2 linked regions of the Cohnella herbarum genome follow. The protein of the gene in region 1 interacts with the protein of each later gene in a pairwise test. Links are inferred from orthologs where the notes say so. Each region holds a gene or a part of one and is shown on either strand. Other genes may lie near its edges. The genes, in order: HH215_RS29080 and HH215_RS28275.

What was found.
Region 2: the proteins of HH215_RS29080 (region 1) and HH215_RS28275 interact in binary tests that used the Bacillus subtilis proteins (3 or more experiments, as listed by UniProt). The link is inferred for Cohnella herbarum from one-to-one orthologs.

What each region holds. Positions count from the first base shown.
Region 1 is NZ_CP051680.1:6,888,037-6,897,975, forward strand. What follows is about bases 4,486-7,485. They hold HH215_RS29080 (ABC transporter permease), read left to right. Parts: upstream 4,486-5,352; coding sequence 5,353-6,618; downstream 6,619-7,485. Other genes in these bases: HH215_RS29075 (ABC transporter ATP-binding protein), read left to right, coding at 4,486-5,360; HH215_RS29085 (dockerin type I domain-containing protein), read left to right, coding at 7,137-7,485. In the rest of the region: HH215_RS29050 (RluA family pseudouridine synthase), read right to left, coding at 106-1,056; HH215_RS29055 (CAP domain-containing protein), read right to left, coding at 1,113-2,201; HH215_RS29060 (hypothetical protein), read left to right, coding at 2,371-3,102; HH215_RS29065 (GntR family transcriptional regulator), read left to right, coding at 3,131-3,538; HH215_RS29070 (ABC transporter ATP-binding protein), read left to right, coding at 3,535-4,458; more of HH215_RS29075, read left to right, coding at 4,455-4,485; more of HH215_RS29085, read left to right, coding at 7,486-8,699; HH215_RS29090 (S-layer homology domain-containing protein), read left to right, coding at 8,720-9,939.
Region 2 is NZ_CP051680.1:6,685,394-6,695,999, reverse strand. Bases 3,042-6,708 are described here. They hold HH215_RS28275 (efflux RND transporter permease subunit), read right to left. Parts: upstream 6,386-6,708; coding sequence 3,242-6,385; downstream 3,042-3,241. Other genes in these bases: HH215_RS28280 (TetR/AcrR family transcriptional regulator), read right to left, coding at 3,042-3,198. In the rest of the region: HH215_RS28295 (aldose epimerase family protein), read left to right, coding at 1-392; HH215_RS28290 (aldo/keto reductase), read left to right, coding at 426-1,421; HH215_RS28285 (Rv0361 family membrane protein), read right to left, coding at 1,600-2,196; more of HH215_RS28280, read right to left, coding at 2,290-3,041; HH215_RS28270 (response regulator), read right to left, coding at 6,785-8,344; HH215_RS28265 (sensor histidine kinase), read right to left, coding at 8,319-10,229; HH215_RS28260 (extracellular solute-binding protein), read right to left, coding at 10,354-10,606. UniProt on the Bacillus subtilis protein: Required for self-resistance to surfactin, an antimicrobial lipopeptide surfactant produced by B.subtilis. Also required for swarming motility.

The sequences.
Region 1 (9,939 bases):
ACTACGGCGGAGATAAGGTACTCTAAGTGCTCTAAGCAGATCGTCCCCCAAACTGCTGCTAAGACAAGACATTCTCTAATTCTAACGCCGAACAAGGCGAGCAGCTTACTGAGGCTCTTCCTTGAACTGGCTCAGGAACGGCTTTGGAACGTCCGTCTCGAAACGCATGAGCTTGCCTGTGACCGGATGTTCGAAAGCGAGCACGCGCGCGTGAAGGCCTAGCCGCGAGAACGGCTTTGTCTTTGCGCCGTATTTTTTGTCGTTGGCGACTGGGTGGCCGAGATCCTGCATGTGCACGCGGATCTGGTTTTTGCGTCCGGTTTCCAGATGAACTTCCAGCAACGAATAGTTACGGCTGGCTCGCAGCACCTTATAGTGCGTTACGGCATGTTGTCCGTCGTTGGGCGTGTGGCTGGAATACATTTTCAGAGTCGAGGTTTCCCTCAACCAGGAGGTAATGGTGCCTTGGGTTTTCTTGACCATGCCTTCGACCAACGCGACATACATGCGCTCCTTGACGATATCTTTCCATCCGTCCTGCATTTTCTGCTGAACCTGCTCGCTCTTGGCGAACATCATTACGCCGGACGTTTCCCGGTCCAAGCGGTGCAAGACGAAAATCCGATTCTGGGGATGGGTAATCCGAACATGGGCAGTGAGTTGGCGATATGCGGTCAGCTCGGTTTCCTGCTCCGTCGCGATGGACAGCAATCCGGCATCCTTATTGATGACGATAATGGCATCGTCTTCGTATAGAATCTTAAGTCCGACTAGCAGCGGGGCAACCGTATTGCGATCTTTACGCACGGTTACGACTTGTCCGGGCTTGAGCGGATGGTTATAGAGCTTCTCGACTCTGTCGTCTACCGAGATTTGTCCGTGGGCGAGCAACGACTTGACGGAGTTCCGTCCTTGCGGAGCCAGCTTAACGAGCAAGAAGGCTAGGAGCTCGCCGTCTTCCGCTACCTTGAATTGTCTCGGAGGCGCTGAGTTCCTGTGATGAGCCCCGGCTTCTTTTTTGCCTGCGAAGCGGGGGGCTTTCGTTCCTTTTTTCATAGAGAATTTACAATTCCTTTCGCGTATCGCGCCATGTCTTGTGGGACAATTATAACCTATTTCTTAACGGTCATGAAATTTACCGTATAGGAAATCGTTAAATCTTTCCCGTCTTTGGATTGCAAACCTAGAACTTGCACCTTGAAGCGATCTCCCGCCCTATATCCGACGATGCCGTCCGGACGGAAAATGATCGCGGATCCCGTACCGTACCCGGTATTTTCCACGTTAAAATAAGCTCCCTTGCCCGTTACCTTTCCGTTTTTCGAATTCAATTTCCACGTTCGATTATCTTTTAGTCTCGTTAAGGATACTTTAACGTTTTTCTTCTCGGGTTTCTTGAACTTGTCCATATTCAAGCTAATCGACCAAGCTTGATGAGGGCCGAAAACTTCTATTGGAAAGGGGCTTTCTCCGGGATAGGCAACGAAGTTATGTTCGAGTTTCTTATTCCCGCTTGTATCGAACACTTGCAAGGCGGAGTAGGTCCACTCGTCCTCGCTCTCGGCTAAACCGATCCCGACGAACTTAAGCGGGGGATTCAGTATCCATCGCCGGTGACCGAGTACGGATAAGTTATAAGTATCGGAATCATCCATATAAGCATTGATCGATCGGGTTACGATATGGCCGTCATATCCGAAAGAAGCATAGATGTTGGCGCTGGAAGTGGATTCGTAGCCTTTGCCATAGAAATCCTTAGACATGTCGGCGGGTTTCTTCGGCGTATGGCTGAAGTTGTCTTCCGCGGCGAGCAAGACGGAACCGAATTGCGCTTGAACATTAAGTGGTTTCGTTGCGGTAATATTATCCGAAAGCCCGCTGATAAACCGGTAAAAGTTAATCGCGTTCACGCCGTCTTGGATGTAGTCCGTCTTTAGAGAACCGGGAGAATAGGGCGCGGATACGGATGGCATGTCGATGTAAGGCTCGCGATCGTCGGGTGAAGACATTCGTTTCTTCCATTGGGCTGCGATCTGCTGGGGCGTCCGAATGGGAAGTCCGCTATCTATGGCGGAAGCGGCAGCGGCAACGCTAACGGCAGATGCCGTGGATGCTGCGGATGCTGGACTAGTATGACCAGGCAAGAGCACCGCTAAGAAAAGAGCTAGAATTAAGGGAATGGCGGATAGCTTTCGATTCATGTTGTCAGCTCGCTTTCGTAGGGGTACATTCTCTATGTGTCGTCCTCTAATCAATTAATTCGCTGCAAAACAAAGTTTTCCTGTCGCATTGACGAGAGTGTGAACACCGTGTATAGTGTGTATATGGATATACACACATGAACACTGTGTCCGCGAGGAGGATCAACCCATGACGGAGCGCAAAGCCGTTAGCTATATCGGAGTTTATTTATGGAGAAGAGAAAGGTTCGGAATGGTTTTCACCTTGTTATTCTCGGTTTATCTGGGCTTCATCATTAGCACAACGGTGGATGCGCTCCTGGATTCGAGTGAAGAGGTTCCCAAATGGTTGAACGTGATGGCAGACTGGATCTACCTGATGATGTTCCCGACATTCGGGATGGTCATGAACAAGGCGGCTTGGGGCATGTGGCGGGACGACTTTTACTCCAAAAGGCTTGCTCATTGGCGTTCGATGCCGATTCCCGCCGCTTCCATCGTGAAGGCGAGAATGCTGCAGAGCGCGATCATGTTGCCTGTTATCGGAACGGTATTCATGGTTCTGCAATACGCGGTAGCGCCTCATCTCAGGGAATCGGTTTCGCCGCTCCAGTGGATCGAGAACGGAATCGTCTGGGCTTGTTACGGGCTTGTTCTCATCGCAGTGTATGTCTGGTTAGAGCTCGGATTCAGCGGCAAATGGTATTGCATTTATTACTTCGGAATCATGTTTCTAATGGCCGTCGTCTCCATCGTCTTGACATGGCAAGGGATCTATTTGTTTCAAGAAGTGCTTGGGATCATCCTGCGAGGATATGGCGGGGTTCTGATCGCAGGAATGGCGATCGCCGCCGGCGCGGCACTGTGGCTCAGCCATCGGATGACGATTAACCGGATCCGCGCAAGGTCGATGCCCTTATGATTCCCGTTAAAGAAAGCGTGGTGAGCTTGTGTGGCTGCCGATACGCATAGATGAACAACGTCCCGAACCGCTTTACCATCAGATCGAGGTGCAGCTTCGCGGGCTTATCCTCGGAGGGCAATTAAAGGAAGGGACGTTGCTTCCGTCGATCCGGGAGCTGGCCGTTTCCTTGAAGTGCAGCGCCATAACGGTAAGGCGGGTGTACCAAGACTTGGAAAACGAGGGCTTGATTCGAACGAGACAAGGAACGGGGACGTTCGTCGCGGGAGTGGAAGAGGTCGCCCGGGACGAACATCGTCTGGAACGCGTCGCGGAAGAGCTCGAGCGGGCGGTGGATGCGGGCTTGCAACTGCAATGCACGTTGGAAGAGATCGAGACGGCTTTCAGGCGGGTAATGGGCAATAAGTCGGAACATAGGAGAGAGGGGCAACCATGACGATAACGGATGCGAATACCGCGATTGCCCTTCGGGGGATTAAGCTGGAGCACGACCGGTTCGTGCTTGGGCCGATCGCCTGCGATATTCCGAAAGGAATGGTCACGGCGATCGTCGGTCCCAACGGGTCGGGCAAGAGCACGCTGTTTCGGGCGCTGCTCGGTCTAGAGCCGATTAAGGACGGAGAAGCCGAAGTGCTCGGAACGAATTTGATCGGGGTACAGGACGACGCGTACAAGAGCCGGATCGGCTTTCTTGCGGAAAACCCGCATGCCCACGAGAGTCATTTTACCGCCGATGAGAAAGCAAAGTTCGCCTCACTATGGTACCCGACCTGGGACTGGGAGAGATACCGCAAGCTATTGCGCCATTTCGACGTCGACGGCGGCATTAAGTTATCGAAGATGTCTAAAGGGATGCGTCGCAAAGTGGAGCTAGCGATCTCGATGGCTCACGATCCGGAGTTGCTGTTGCTGGATGAACCCTCGTCTGGCCTCGACCCTTTCGCTTGGAAGACGATGCTGGAAGAACTCAGGCGTTATATGGAGCCGGGGGACAGGACGCTCGTCCTAGCCACTCATATTATGGAAGAGATCAAGCGCTTGGCCGATTACATCCTGTTCATCTACCGCGGACGCGTTCTCGGCTTGTACGAGAAGGATCGACTGCTGGACGATTGGCGAACGATCGTCGTGCAGAGCGATTACGCGGCGAAGGGCGGCAACGAGCTGTTGGAACGTGTGCCGGGTTTACAAGGCATAGCGGAAGCTGGACCTGGAGTTTATCGGGTCGAAGTGAACGAACCCGAGCAAGGGGAAGCGTATTGCCGCGAGAACGGCTTCCAAGTGCTGGCGGTTCAGCGCATGGAGCTTGAAGATATATTAAGCTGTTTAATTCGAAAGGAGGAAGCTAGACGATGATTTCATTGAAAGTTGATCGCATACTTAAAAACTACGGCGACAAAACGGCCGTAAACCACCTCAGCTTCGAGGTGTCGGAAGGTGAGATATACGGATTGTTAGGCGCTAACGGCGCGGGTAAAACGACTACGATGCGTATGGTTCTGGGACTCATATTGCCTGATCAAGGGGATATCCGTTATCTAGGCAAGCCATACGGACAGGAGCAGCTTAGCATGCTTGGGTATTTGCCGGAAGAGAGAGGCATGTATCCGAAAATCAAAGTCAGCGACCAGATCATCTATCTGGCCCAGCTTCGCGGGATGTCCCGTAAAGATGCCGACCAGAATTTGAAGCGGTGGCTGGAGAAGTTCCAGGTGCCGGAATATTACAACAAGAAGGTAGAAGAGTTATCCAAAGGGAACCAGCAGAAAATCCAATTTATCGCGGCGGTCATTCATAATCCGAAAATTCTTATTCTCGACGAAGCGTTCAGCGGTCTCGATCCGGTCAACGTGGAGTTGTTGAAATCTACGGTGAAGGAGCTTCGCGACGGAGGCACGAGCATCCTGTTCTCTACGCACCGGATGGAACACGTCGAAGAGCTGTGCCGGAACATTACGATCATGCACAAGTCGAATCCGGTGCTGCAAGGCCCGATCAAAGATATAAAGAAGAAGTTCCCGCAAGAAAGAGTCGTCGTCGCTTCCGATGGCGTCATCAATGGATTGGAGTCGATCCCGGGAGTCAGTCAGGTCATCGTTCACGAGCATGGCGGTTACGAGCTTAAAGTAAGCACCCCGGACGCGGGACAACGCATCCTGCAACACGCGATGTCTCAAGGACCGGTCACTCGTTTCGAAATAATGGAACCGACCCTGAACGAAATCTTCATTAAGACGGTAGGTGAGAGCCATGAATAATAGCTTATGGACGGTAATGGGATTTACGATGCGCAATAAGCTGCGTAGCAAATCCTTCATCATCATGACGGCAGTGCTCGCGGTATTGCTAATCGTCGTAGGTAACCTCCCTTATCTGATCGACAAGCTGGGCGGTAGCGGCGACAAGGTAACGAAAGTCGGTTACGCGGCAGGACAGCAGGCTCCGATCATTGAAGGGCTTACGAAATTCTACACGAATATTCCGGAGTCGAACGTCGAGTTGGTCCCTCAGGCTTCCGAAACGGAATTGAAGAGCGCGCTGGAAAACGGGGACGTTAAAGGATACTTGACGTTCGTCGAAGATACCGCCGTCGGTTTCCCGAAGGTAACCTATAACTCGAAGAGCGCGTTCGAAGGCGGCACCGCTTCATCCTTATCCGCCGCGCTTCAGCAGGTTAAGATGGAATTAATCTTAAACGATGGCTTGAACGAAGAGCAAAAGGCGCAATTGTTCGCTCCGGTGTCGTTCGAAACGCAGAAGGTCAGCTTTACGAACGAGGAGGGCAAGACCGAAGAGGAGCAAGGCGTCGCCATCGGCCTTACTTACGTCATGATCATCATGCTGTTCATGGCTGTCATGATAACGGGGCAGCTTATCGCGACCGAAATTACAGCCGAGAAGAGCTCGCGCGTCATGGAAATCATCGTTACGAGCGTCTCGCCGTTAAAGCAGATGTGGGGTAAAATTCTCGGCACTTTCGTCGTCGCCATCATCCAGATCGTCATTCTGATCGGGGCGTTGGTCGCTAACTTAACGTTGCCTCACAACAAGGACATTCTGAAAGACCTCGGTATTAACTTGGGCGATGTTGATCCGATGCTCATGATCTATGCGGGATTCTTCTATCTGGCCGGGTTCTTCCTGTACGCGACATTGTTCGCGGCAATAGGCTCGATCGTCAGCCGTACCGAAGATCTTGGGCAAGCGATCATGCCGATCACGATGCTCACGCTTGTCGGATTTTATATCGCGATATTCGGCCTACAACAGCCGGACAGCACCCTAATGCTCGTGTGCCAATACATTCCGTTCTTCTCTCCGTTCATCATGTTCCTGCGGATCGGAGTAGCGGAGCCGGCATGGTGGGAAATCATTATCTCCATCGGCATTCTGATCGCTTCGATCCTCGCCATCGGTTGGCTTTCTGCGAAGATCTATCGCGTAGGCGTACTGATGTACGGCAAACGGCCTTCGGTTAAAGAAATTATTAAGGCTATGAAGGCTTATAAGGTGTAAGAGGGAAAAATTAATTGAGACATATATTTACGACCAGTTAGATCAACCCTTGATCTGACTGGTTTTTTTTCTAGGAATTGCTTAGTCGAAAGAATACGAGACCAGTAGAGTTTCGAGTCCATAAATGAAAGGACGTTTAACTAGAAAAAGCCTGTAGGTTTAGAGCGTCTGCCGTTTCTTCAACATACGTCCAGCATGGACTTCATTTAGGATGAAAGTTCCGAAAGGTGCTAGCAAGCTACTACCGGGCAAAGAGGGTATACCATTCACTGTCTTTAATCGTGAGTGGTTTTTTGTTGTGATTAATTGTGTTTCTTGACAGAACAAGGTTTTAAGTATTTGTTAAGAGCCTCTTGTCACACTGTTCGACAAGTCTTAATTAGATTCAAGGAGGAGAATAGTTTCCAGATGCTAATAAGAATCTAACATCAGAGTTTAAGAGTTTGTTAAGTGCTTAATGTTACACTGTTCGACAAATTACGTCATCATCCATGACTCAAGGAGGAGAACAGTTCCAGATGCTATCGAGAGGAACAAGCGGAGTGAAGAAATGGATTAGAACGACTCTGGCTGCAATGGCCATCGCTTTACTGACAGCCGTAGCTCTGCCGTCCAGCGAGACTCATGCCGGGGGTGTACCCCTGAATCTTAAGTCACCGCAAGATATCAAGTTTTACGCCTACAACGGCGTAACGGAAATGTACATCGTCGATACCGGCAACAACCGGGTCATTCGGGCGAATACGGACGGGGTGGCGAATCTGATCGTTCCCGTGAACAATCCGACGGCGGTCGCCGTTGACGGGGAAGGCAATCTGTACGTCGCCGAATCGGGCTTGGCCGCGGGCTTGCATGCGTTCGACCGGGATGGAGAGCCGCTCACGCTGTTGAAGCACAACGGGGAGACGATGGCCAATCCCATCGATCTGATCAGTCGAATGGTCACCCCCGTCCCGAACTATCCGAAGGTAATGAACATCAAGAGTCTCGTCATTCTCACAAAAATCAATCCGGCCACTCAGCAAGCATACAAAGAAGCTAAGTTTCAATTCGAAAACTATGCGGCAATCAGTTATTTTCCGACGGTAATCGGAATGTTGAATAGAAGTGTCACTTTGAGACTGGATCTGAGCGGTTCGAGCGGTGGCAGTTCATCCAATGCCGGAGATGGAGAGTGGGGCCTCGCAATCCATTTGGATAGTAGGGTATGGGAATCTCAAGGCTACGTCGTCGACCTGGAGGGCGTCTTTAACATGTTCCCGGGAGCAGGCTATACGACCGGAGAAATCGCGGTAGATTTCATCGGAGAGAGGTTTTACGTCGTCATGAACGAGACGAAAATTTACCGTGCCTCCTACGTCGGCGCATCGTACGTCAACCGTCCAACGCTTCAGCCCTGGCTCAATCTGACCGATGATCACGGAATCAGCAAGCCCCATGCCCTCGCTGTCGGTCCGGACAATAAGCTGTACGTAACGGATGCGGCGCAGGATCGCATCGTCGTCCTCAATCTGGATGACACCGGGACCTTCAACCGAGTGCTGAGCTTGACCAACAAGCCGCAGGATCCGCCCACCGCAGGCTCGTTCGTCATACGCGGCAAGCAAGGGAAGGCTCTTGCGTTGAACGGCTCGGATTTCCTGAACGGTTATTCCGATCCGAAAGGCAGCGCAATGCAGGAGATTCGCGTCGTGTCGCTGCCGGACCACGGCACGCTCAGCCTCTCGGGAGTTCCCGTTCAAGACGGGCAATCGATTCCTCTGGCCTCGCTGAACGGCTTGGCATTCACGCCCGATGCGTCTTGGGGCGGCACAACCTTCTTCGCATGGCAGGCGATGAATTCCGCCGGGGCGTATTCCGAGACGCCCGGTAAGGTCGAGATCATCATCCGGCCGAAAGGAGACGCCAACGGGGACGGAGCCGTAACGCCTGCGGATGCACTGCTCATCACCAAGTATCTAAAAGGGAAAATCACGCTTACGGCCGAACAGCTCGAAGCGCTCGATATGGACGAAGACGGTGAAATAACCGAAGCGGATGCTACCTTAATCATGAATATCTATATGGGCAATGCAATCTAAGAAACTTTGAGGTGAATATATTGAATTACTTTCATGCTAACCAATCTGGACTGCGCGACAAATTCAGCGCTATCCTCGTTGTATTGCTAGCGCTGGTACTGCTGCTGCCGGCACTTCCGAAAGCGTCCGCTGCTCCGTCCGACACGCCCTCTGTGCGTGTCGGCTCGGTGGCCGGAGCGCCGGGGGCTTATGTCGAAGTACCGGTTTTCTTCGACTCGAATGGCTCCGATCTGTATGTTTACCGGTCGGACACTACGATTAACTACGATCCGAACGTGCTGGAGCCGGTGGCAGGAGATGAAGCGGTCATTAGCGGACCGGTTCGAGCGCTCGACACCAACGCGCTGTTGCTCGTAGACAAGACAACAACCGGAAGTCTGAAACTCAAGCTGACGCTTACTGATTTTATAGAGGACTCCAGCGAGTTGTTCACGCTGCGGTTCAAGATCAAGGAAGGCGCGCCGGCAGGAGATTCCGCCCTTACGATTGTTCAAGGCCAGCTTTACGAGGACGTCGATCCGATATCCGCCGATCTCGTGAGCGGGAAGGTGACCGTGTCTCCGCCGGGAAATGCGGACATTGAAATCGGCTCGGCGTCCATCAAAGTGGGGGAGCAAGGCATCGTCTCCGTGCCGGTGAAGGCGGTGAAGCTTGATAAGGCTGTAGCCTCCTACGGCATACGGATCAAGTTCGATCCGGCCGCGATAAGCTTCAATGGAATCGTGGGACAAGGCTTGATGTCGAACTATAACAATACCGACGGCTGGTTGATTGTCTCTTGGCTGGATCTGACGGGCGGAGACAACCCGATTCCGGCTTCTCAGGATGCTCAGACCCTGTTCACGATCAAGTTCGCAGTTGAAGATGACGCGCCGATCGGCGATCACGCGCTGACTGTCGAGACTCCGAACGACGTGCGGGAGCTGACGTTTACGGACGTGCATGCCGTGGAGATGAACAAGACTGTCGCAAACGGCAAAGTTTCCGTTGTGGTTCCGCCCGATGCGCCGGTATCGGTCACCGCGACTCCGGGTGATGGCAAGGTCGGGCTGACCTGGCCGGCCGTGCCGATGGCGGAAACGTACAAGGTATACCTTTACGAGGGAGAAGCATCACCGGACGACGACGCCGATTGGGTAGAGATCGCTGACGGAGTCGGAACCAATGCGTATACCGCAGTGGGACTGAATAACGGTAAGTCCTATGTATTTGCCGTTAGGTCGGTCAACCTTGCCGGCGC
Region 2 (10,606 bases), 200 kb from region 1 along the record:
TGCCGATGGTGGCCGGCTTCCATCCTTATTTCGCGACGGAAAGCAAAAATCTGACCTACGGCACGGACGCAACCCGAATGCTGGACGATAACGATAAACTAGAGAAGCCTTTCGACGGATATTTGCAGCTTGAAGGGATGGTAGAATCCGCAGCGTTGCTCGATGCGAGCAAACCGGAGATCACCTTCCCGATCGCGCAAGGTCGCACGGTCCGTCTCGCTTATAGCGAACAGTTCCGTTATGTCGTGCTCTGGTCGGTTGAAGGCAAGTCGTTCGTCTGCGTAGAACCTTGGACGGCCTTAAATGAAGCCCTGAACAAGAAGAAAGAATTGCTCATGATAACACCGGGCGAGAAGCTCGAGTTAACGTTAACCATCGCGCTCGAACAATAATTCGACCTTTAATCTTCCGAGGAGGAAAATGAAATGTTGGATGTACAGACGAAACCCGGTTTACGTAAGTTCGGAACGACCGATTTGCAACTCTCTCCGCTCGGGCTAGGCTGCTGGCAGTTCAGCCAGGCGAGAGGGATGGTCGGGGGTTTCTGGCCTAAGCTGGACAGCTCCCTCGTTCACGACATTGTCCGAGTCAGTCTTGCGGGCGGAATCAACTGGTTCGATACCGCGGAAGTCTACGGAGGCGGAGAATCGGAGCAAATCTTGGCGCAGTCTCTAAAGGCTGCGGGAGATTTGGCGGAAGGCGTGCACATCGCTACGAAATGGTGGCCGGCCTTCCGAACAGCGGGCAACATCCCGCTTACGATCGATGAACGGCTTCGCAGATTAGGCGGCTACCCGATCGATCTGTACATGATCCACCAGCCGTTTTCCTTCTCCTCCGTCCGCAGCGAAATGCGCCAAATGGCCAAGCTAGCGGAGCAAGGCAAGATTCGCTACGTAGGCGTTAGCAACTTCAACGCCAAGCGAATGAAAGAGGCCGACAGCGTGCTTAAAGAATACGGCTTGCGGCTCGCTTCCAATCAGATGAAATACAGCATGCTCGACCGCAGAATCGAAAGCAACGGCGTTCTAGAAACCGCTCGGGAGCTGGGGATCGCCATTATCGCCTATTCCCCGCTCGAGCAAGGGATTCTCAGCGGCAAGTTCCATGCCAATCCGGAGTTGATACGGCAAACATCGGGTCCGCGCAAGCTTATGAAGGGCTTCAAACCCGCAGGGCTAAACCAAACGAAACCATTGATCGACGTTCTGGAGCGGCTTGCCAAGCAATATAACGCCTCGGCGACTCAAGTGGCTCTGAATTGGACCATCCATGCGAACGGCGATTCCGTATTCGCCATTCCCGGAGCGTCTAAGCTGCATCATGCCGAAGAGAACGTTAAAGCGATGGGCTTCCGTCTCACAGATTCGGAACTCGGCGAGCTTAGCGAATTATCCGCACGGGTAGCGTTGAAGAGGTAATAGCAAACTCCGAAAGTCGCATAGCCGCTGCTACCTGCACCTATTTCCGCCTAATCCGGCTCAGCGCGCCAATTAATACCGAGCCACACACTACAACAAAAAACCCATTCAACCGCCTATAAGGCGAAGAATGGGTTTTCGTTTACGCTACAACTAGAATCAGGCCGAAAATTAACCTTTATAGATTTAAGTCTATGAAAATGTACCATTTTCTTTTCGTCTTCACGAGATTAAAAGAATCTTCTTGCGTTTGCTTCATGCCATTTACTACGTACTCGATCTCATAATCGACCGTAGCCTTATCTTCGTTAATCTTGACGTCCATAATCTCGTAGTCCTGAAGATCCATGCCGCCCGATTTGAATTGTTCCTCTTGCATCGCTATAAAAGAATCCTTATCCGAGACGTTCGGAAAATCCTCGTAAGTGATCGACAAATAGGAAGTCATTTCCTTGGCGTCTTCTTTCATGACGGCGCTCAAGAAACCCTTAACCGTTTTCTCCGGGGTTGCCTGGCTCCCGGCTCCTCCGGCGAATCTGAAAATAAGGAAAACGATCGCGATAGCTCCCATGCCTACCAGAATCAGCTTCTTGGATTGATCGGACAAGCCGTATGATCGAGTCTCCGGTTGAGTTACCCAACTCTGCTGTTCCGGGGTTTCTTCCTTGGCCGCCATTCCTTCCGGTATGTCATAAGCTTGTCTGACTACCGAGCCGCAGCTTGGACAGGATATCGCAGATTGTACTAGTTTCTCTCCGCAATTCACGCAATACATGACCGCAAATCCTCCAAATTGTGTAATATTCCCTCTAACTATACACAATTTAGTCGAAAAGATGTGGTTGGAACGGTAAACTTTAGAATAATTTTATGCTAAATGTCCATTCTTCGATAAGCTTCTCTCAAGCCGGCTCAACGGTTCCATAATCGAATCCGGAACATGCTGTTTAAGTAGAGCAAGCATGGCCCGGGCAAGAAAATGGTTTTTCAATCTCGGCTTGACGATTTCTTCCTTCAACAATCCAAGAGCCGCCAGAAGATCGCCCTGAATCAAGTCATCTCGCTCGGCGGAGGAAGCCATGACGAGGTCCGCCACTTGTCGGAGAAGAGCCATTTCCTCGTTCCCTTCTTCCTCGGCGTATCCGGCTAGTCTTCTTAGCTCCTTTAAGTCCTTCGAGGGCAAGATCTGGGTTTCTTTATCCTCGATAATCCCGGTCACAAGATCATCCAGACGCTCTAATAGAAACTTGCTTAATCGTAAGCTGTCGAATTGCCATTCCTCGAACAACATCGCTTCGAAAAAGGGCTTCACGATCCCCGAAAACAACGCTGCCGCATCTTCCAAGTAATCTTCTACGGAATCACCGTATATCGCTAACAAATGATGTACATGCCAAAGATGGGAACGAGCGCGAATTTGGATCATCAGCTTCTGAAGTTGCGGATGCAGTCCGGTTAACGGCTCGCTGATGAGCATTCTCATGAAATCCAAATGTTCGACAACAAACCCGAATTGCCTTTCCCACTGCAGAATAAGCTTCTCCCGGGGAGGAAGACCGGCTTCCTCCGGAAACCCGGTCATCAATTCGAACAACATCTCGCCGTAATACTCGATAACCGAGACGAACAGGTCGTCTTTGGACTTGAAGTAAAAATATATGGAGCCTTTGGCCATACCGAGCTCATCTACGATTTCCTGAATGGATGTCGCATTGAACCCTTTACGAGCAAAGCAGCGAATCGCCGCATCGAGAATCTGCTTCTTTTTATCCTGCACGACCGCTTAAATCTCCTTCCTCAATCCATTGCCGACCTGACGGTCAGGCTGCAATCTTCTTAGGCTTGCGTTTCATTTTCATTAGAATCTCATAGATGATCGGAACGATAAGCAAGGTGAGCAACGTCGAACTGATCAGTCCGCCGATAACCGTCACGCCGAGGCCTTTGGAAATAATTCCGGCGCTCTCGAAGCCGAATGCGAGCGGTAGAAGGGCACCGATCGTGGCAAGCGCGGTCATCAGAATCGGACGTAAGCGAATAACGCCAGCTTCAAGCAACGCTTCCCGAGTAGATAAGCCTTCTTGCTCCTTGTGAATGACGCGGTCGATAAGAACGATCGCGTTCGTCACGACGATACCGATCAACATCAGCGCTCCCATCAGGGCCGACACGCTTAACGTCTCTCCCGTCAAGTACAAGGCCACGAGTCCGCCGATAATCGCGAACGGAAGGGAGAACATGATCGCGAACGGAGCAAGTCCGCCCCCGAATGCCAGTACGAGCACAAGATATACGATGGCGATCGCGGCCAGCATCGCTAACCCAAGTTGGGTGAACGTCTCGTTAATCTGCTCGGTCACTCCGCCGAACTTAACCTCCACGGAAGACGGCTTCTCGATTTTCTCTACTTTCGCTTGAAGGTCGCTGGATACTTTAGCGACATCCGATTTCGTGATTTCGGCCGTCACGTTCACGACCATCTTGCCGTTCTGTCTGGCGATCGAATTCGGCGAATTGCCTTCTTCGACCTGCGCCACGTCGCGGATCGGCACGGATACTCCGAGCGGAGATTGCAGCTTGGAATCCAGAATGTCGTTCACGTTCTTATACTCCGCAACCGCAACGTCCACGTACACGTTGTAGGTTTTGCCTTGGTCTTCGACTTGCGTCAACACCGGACGAACGCGTTGCGGACTCAGCGTCATAGCGATCTGTCCCGCGGTAAGTCCGTACTTGCTAAGCTTAGCTTGGTCAGCGACGATCGTGTACTGCTCGTAGGATTTGGACAGGCTTGTATCGACTTTGTCGAACGAACTGTCCGCTTTCATCAGCTCGGCGATCCGATCTACGACAGGCGTAATTTCTTCTAACGATCCCCCGAAAACGCTGAGGCTGAAATTGCTTCCCCCGAGTCCGCCGCCCTGATCCATTTCGGACCACTGGCCGGTTGGAACGGCTTTGCGCAAGCCTTCCAGGACCGCTTCTTTCTTGTCCGCGAAATCTTTCGTCTTGCTATCGTATTGCAGGAAGAACAATCCAGACTTCGACGGTCCCGGCTGCAGAGGATTCGTTCCGCCTACGGAATATTGAAGACTCGTGATATCCGGTTGCTCCAGGATGAATTTCTCGGCGACAAGCGCACGCTCTTCGACGTCAGCGATACTATCTCCCGGATCCGGCGAGTAGGTCACCATCGCGTATTTATCTTCCTGTTCCGGCAAGAAGCTGGCTCCGATCAACGGAACGAGGAACAAGCTACCGATAAGGATGGCAAAAGCGACAACGAGCGTAATGATTTTGTGGTTCAATGCGGAATTCAGAATTTTACGGTAGCCCCCAGCAAGGCGGCCCGGCTTCTCATGATCATGGCCTTTACCGGCCTTGATTCCGTTCTTGAACATTTGGTGCGCCAACATCGGTACGACGGTAACCGCCACCACCAGGGATGCCAGCAAAGCAAAGACGATCGTTAACGCGAACGGAAGGAAAATTTGGCCGACCATCCCGCTTACTAGACCGAGCGGCAAGAATACCGCGATCGTTACGATCGTAGACGACATAATCGGAAGGAACATCTCGCGCGTCGCTTCCTGCATGAGCTCTTTGCCCTTGAGCTTCTCGTTCGAGAGCGACATGCGGCGGTAGATATTCTCGATGACGACAATCGAATCGTCGACGACCCTTCCAATGGCGACGGTCATCGCGCCTAGCGTCATGATGTTAAGGGTAATATCGAACTGCTTCAACAACAAAATCGCGATAATCAGCGATAACGGGATCGACACGATCGAAATGATCGTCGTCCGTATATTTCTAAGGAACAATAGAATAACGACAACCGCGAACAATGCGCCGAACAACGCTTTGCTTAACATCGTTTCGACGGATTCCTCGATCGGTTTACCCTGATCCAACAGAACGTCCAGCTTCAGATCGCTGAATTTTTCCTTCAGCTTTTCCGCTTCGTCTTTCACTCCGTTTACGACGTCGACCGTATTCGCGTCGTTTGATTTGACGATCTGAATCCCGATGGATTCCTCGCCGTTCGTACGGGAGATCGATTCCGCCTTGCCGATCATTTCGATATCGGCGATTTCGCTTAATTGAACCGTCGGCAATCCGGCTCCGGTCGCCGGAGGAGTCGTGCCGGCCGTTCCCGCATCCGGCGTGCCCGCACCAGGCGCTCCTGCGTTAGGCGCTCCTGCGTTTGCCCCCGGTGCGGATGGGATAACCGGAATCTCGATCTTCTTCAGATCGTCGATCGTCGTTACCCGGCCGTCGACGACTACCGTTTTCTGAGTTTCCTCTAATTGGAATAATCCAAGCGGAACCTTCAAGGCCGAACCTTGCACGATTCCTTTTACGGTCTCTTCGCTCAAGCCCAACTCCGCGAGCTTGTCCTTTTTGAATTTTAAAGTGACTTCCTGTACGTACTGGCCCGCGATCTGCACGGAAGCTACGCCCGATACGCCCTCAAGCGCCGGTTGAATTTCTTCGGATACGATTTTCGTCAGGTTTTCCAAGCTTCCCTGTCCTGAAGCGCTTAACGAGATGACCGGAAAGGAGTTAAACGAGAATTTCGAAATGCTCGGAGCTTCAACGCCTTCCGGGAGTTTGACGTCCGCGGACGCTTCCCTAAGTTGAGCTACCGCTTGATCCATATCTTGGCCGAAATCATACTCGACGAAGATCGAAGATACGTTCTCCATGGAGGTCGAGGTCAAATTCTTGACACCCTCCACGTTCTTCAGCCGCTTCTCCAGCGGCTCCGTGACTTCCTTCACGATCGCATCTGGAGCGGACCCCGGCGACACAGTCGTAACGCTTAAGAAAGGTAAACTTAAATTAGGCAAGCTTTCTTGTTTCATCGTCAAGCCGGAATACAGCCCTGCTACGATTACGATAATCGTAATCATCCACAAGGCGAATTTATTCTTCAGTGAAAACCCGATAACGCTCTTCATTTCTCCAACTCCTCCTCTAATCTCTCTGTGCCAAGCTTATCGAACGATCGTTCAAAAGTCAAATGAACATCCTGTTAACACCCTTATATGTCAAGGGAATATGCATTGAACGATTGGTCAACACCTTCATGACAACAACCGGAATTTTCATTTCATGCGATTAGTTTCTCCCGCTGGGAGATTTTTAATTGATTCTCGCTTTACCGCTAAGCCCTTCCGGAAACTGCCCTAGGATTCTAATACGGTTTTACTCGCATCCGGTAGCAGAATAATTCGGAATAGCGGTGTTCAGAACCGTTATTGTCAATACAAGCCGAATTTCGGCGCTGGTATACGATTCTAAGTCACGTCGAAGACCCCGCAGATCGATAACCCTGCGGGGCCTCCTCCGACTCCTATTCATTTCCCTCTGGAGCGACTGCTGCTATTCTGGCGATACTCGATAGGCGTGACGCCGAGCATATCCTTAAACACTCTGTTAAAATGTTTCGCGTTGTCGAAGCCGACCTTCTCGCTGATTTCCAACACTTTAAGCTCCGTCGTCTCCAGCAGTTCCGTTGCTTTCCCGATTCGAACGTTCTTCAGATAATTCACGAAGCTCGTTCCCGCGAAATCCTTGAATGCTTGGCTGAAATAAGAATAGTTAAGCGAGACATGGTTAGAGACCATCGTCATGCTGAGATCCTTGTTATAATTCGCGCGGATGTATTCGATTGCCTTGGCCATATCCTTCTGGTCGATATGCGCCGACTTCAAATGCCGGATATAGTCGTTCAAAGAAAACAATAAATCCTGGACGCAGTGAATGTAGTCTTGAATGTGCGTAAAATTGTACAAGTTTCCAGCGAGCTTATAAATTTTAATAACTTCAACCGACGAATCCCCGTAGGTGCGAAACACTTCGTCGAACACCCGTTCATTGAGCATCCGGCTGACTTCCTCGAAGTATCCGATATCCGTATCGGCAAGCCTTTCGGCCGAGAAGAGTTCCATCAGAAGCGACTTCATTTCCTTTTCTCTGTCGGTTCCCATCATATTAGACAGCTTGCGAACCGAATCTTCCGCAACCCGGTATGCGCGATCCCGATTCGCGAATTGCTCGTAAGTCATCCAGCTCGATTCCGATCTATCCAGCAGGAGCCGATACTTCAGCGCATGTCGCGCTTCTTCGTATTTGGTTTTCAACTGTCCGATCTTCTCTCCTTCGGAGCTTATGCCTATGGAAAAAGTACCCGTCCCTCCCGAAGCCGAAGCCAAAGCGTTCTCCATCCCGCGAAGCAACTCGCGCTCGGCGGAGAGGACGACAAGGCGTCCCTCCTTCTCTTCTAAAGAAAGCAGCTTCTCGCCCCGTTCATGCCCGGCGAGATATTCGTTTCCTTTAATTAAATTCCTTTGATGCCCGGAACAATCCAAGATTGCGATATAATAGGACGGCTCGAATTCGCCAAGCCCCGCTTCGTAACCAAGCGATTCAATCTCATCGGCCCCGATGTCCGATCTCGCCCAGATGTGCTGCAACGTATTGACCTGCATGCCTTTGCGGTATTTATCCGTGGACTCGAGCTTATGATGAATCGATTCTCTCTGCGATAGCTCGGTTTCGATTCTGCCGAGTGCAGCGAACAAGTCCTCCCGGACGATCGGCTTCAATAAATATTCTTTGACTTTATGCTTGATCGCTTCTTTGGCATATTGGAAATCATCGTAACCGCTCAAGATAAGCAACGCCGGGGCCTGCGGGAGTTCCGCCAATCGCTTGATAAGCCCGATCCCGTCCAGAACGGGCATGCGGATATCGGTCAACACGATGTCGGCCGGGTCTTGCCCGTATTGTTCAAGCGCCTGCTTACCGTCGGCTGCCAGCATAATCCGATACGCTCCGGGAAACTCGCGCTCGATCATTGCCTTTAGACCGTTCCGGATATTACGTTCGTCATCGGCGATCAGTAACGTTCTCATTGGCAGAGTTCCCCCCGTCTAATATAAAATGCGGAATACGGAGCGTTACCCGCGTGTAACTATCGTGCTTGCTTTCTACCTTTAACCCGTACTCTTTGCCGAAATGCATCTGAATACGGCTATGAACGTTCACGAGTCCGATGCCGTTTCCGCTGCTGCTGCCGTTCCCATTCCCTTCTCCTAAAGCCGCGCTTCCATTCGCCCGTTTGATTCGTCCGTTCAACTCGAACTCCTGCTCAGCCGACATGCCTACTCCGTCGTCCGTTACGGAGATCAGCATGGCGCCGTCTTCCTCCTCCGCGCGAATCCGAATTGTAAGTTCCTTATCCCCGAGCCCATGTTTGACGGAGTTCTCTACGATCGGTTGGAGCGACATTTTCAGCAACTCTTGCTTCATATACGCCTCGGGAATGTCCATCTCGAGTTTCATCCGGTTATCGAAACGAATATTCGCGATATTAATATAATTGCCGATATGGGCGATCTCGTCTTTCAAACGCACGTATTCGCTCGTCCAGCGCATGTTATACCGCATCATGCTCCCTAAGGAAGTCAATGCGTCGGAGATGTCCCTTTGATCGTTGATTTCCGCCATCATCTTAATGTTCTCTAACGTGTTGTACAAGAAATGCGAATCGATCTGATTCTTAAGCGTTGCAAGCTCGGCTTCCTTAGAGGCCGCCTGCTTGTTGACCGCCTCGGCGATAAGCTCGTTAATCTTTCGCAGCATTTTACGGAAATGATGGGCCAGATCGCCGACCTCGCCTCCGCCGCGAATGTTAATATCGAACCCGAAATCCCCTTGCCGAACCTTCTTCATCGAGTCCGTCAGCACGTGCAGCTTCTTGAGAATAAAGGAATTTAAGTAGTATGTAGATAACGTCAAAATAGCCAGCAGTACAACGTTGGCAAGAATAATCCGATTGCGGGTCTCATTAATTCCGTTGTATACCGGCTCTAATGAAGCCACCTTCAGCATATAAGAATCCAAAGGCTCGATGTAAGAATAGACGCCCAAGAACGGAACGTTTCCGACCTTGAATTCAAAGCTTCCTTTGCTTTGATTAGCAGGTTCGATGGAGTTAAACTGCTGCTTCAGAATTTCGTCGGTTAAACCCGAACGATCCAAGAAACCCTTGGCGGGATTTCGGAAAATATGACCATTCCGATCGAACACGACCAACTGGGACTGCTCATCCTGCAATGAACCGAACGTATTCGGAAAAAAGTTGGTAAGCAGCATATCGACCTGCAAAATACCAACGTGAGAGCCCAGCGGGTACTGTAGATCGCGGTACAGCGAAATTCTAGGGCGGTTATCGTCTTCTCCTCCGGACCGATTTTGAATCAATTCCCGGAAAGACAGACTAAACGACCACACATCGCTTAACCCTGCTTTTCTAACGGTCTCATACCAAGGATCCCCCCTTATTCGACGCTCATGCCAAAGGACGGGCCACATTTCGTTAGAAGAAGCATTGGTCATGAAAATACGTATGAGCTCGATACTCGGATTGTTGTACTGGATCCGGACAATGTTCTGCAGACTGAGCCGATCCAAGTCGATTAGATCCTGAACGCCCAATAAATCGGGCTGCATTAAATAGATTTGCACTTTATCGTCGACTACCGCTCTCTCAGCGGCCCGCTTCATCGTTTCCATATTATTATCGATATTAATCCGTTCGATCTCTAACGCATACTCGTTATTCTTCTGCAGTTCTTTCACCGTATTGCCGGTCAGCCCCCGAAAAATATACAAAGAAATCAGAAGACTAGGAACGAGCATGATGAGAATGTAGGAGATGACCAGCCGCTTCTGCAAGGTCAGCTGCTCCAGCCGGAATCTAAACTTCTCCCGTTTGTTCGTCCAATAACGAGGCATGATTCGTCGTCCTCTCTCTTTCGCGGCGGTCGTGCCCTTATTCTATCACGCGCTTAGGCCGATGAGCGGGGAAAAGCCCAAAAAACCCAGGCGTACTGGGTTTTTTGGACTTCCAACTCGCGGTTTACTTCATGAATTCGGCCAATTTCTTGACGTTCTCCTCGTACTTCGTCTGGCGATAAGCCTGCAGCTCGGCGAATCCCGTCTTATCGCGTTTCTCGATAAACTCGTTGAAGATTTGATCGAAATCCGCGTCCGACTTGGACAACAGCAGCTTAGGCAACACCTTGCCCCAATCGTTGGCGATTTTCGTAGCGTTGATGCCTTCTTTGGATGTCGCGGGAGGATTGATCAGATCGTACTGCGAGAAGCTGGTC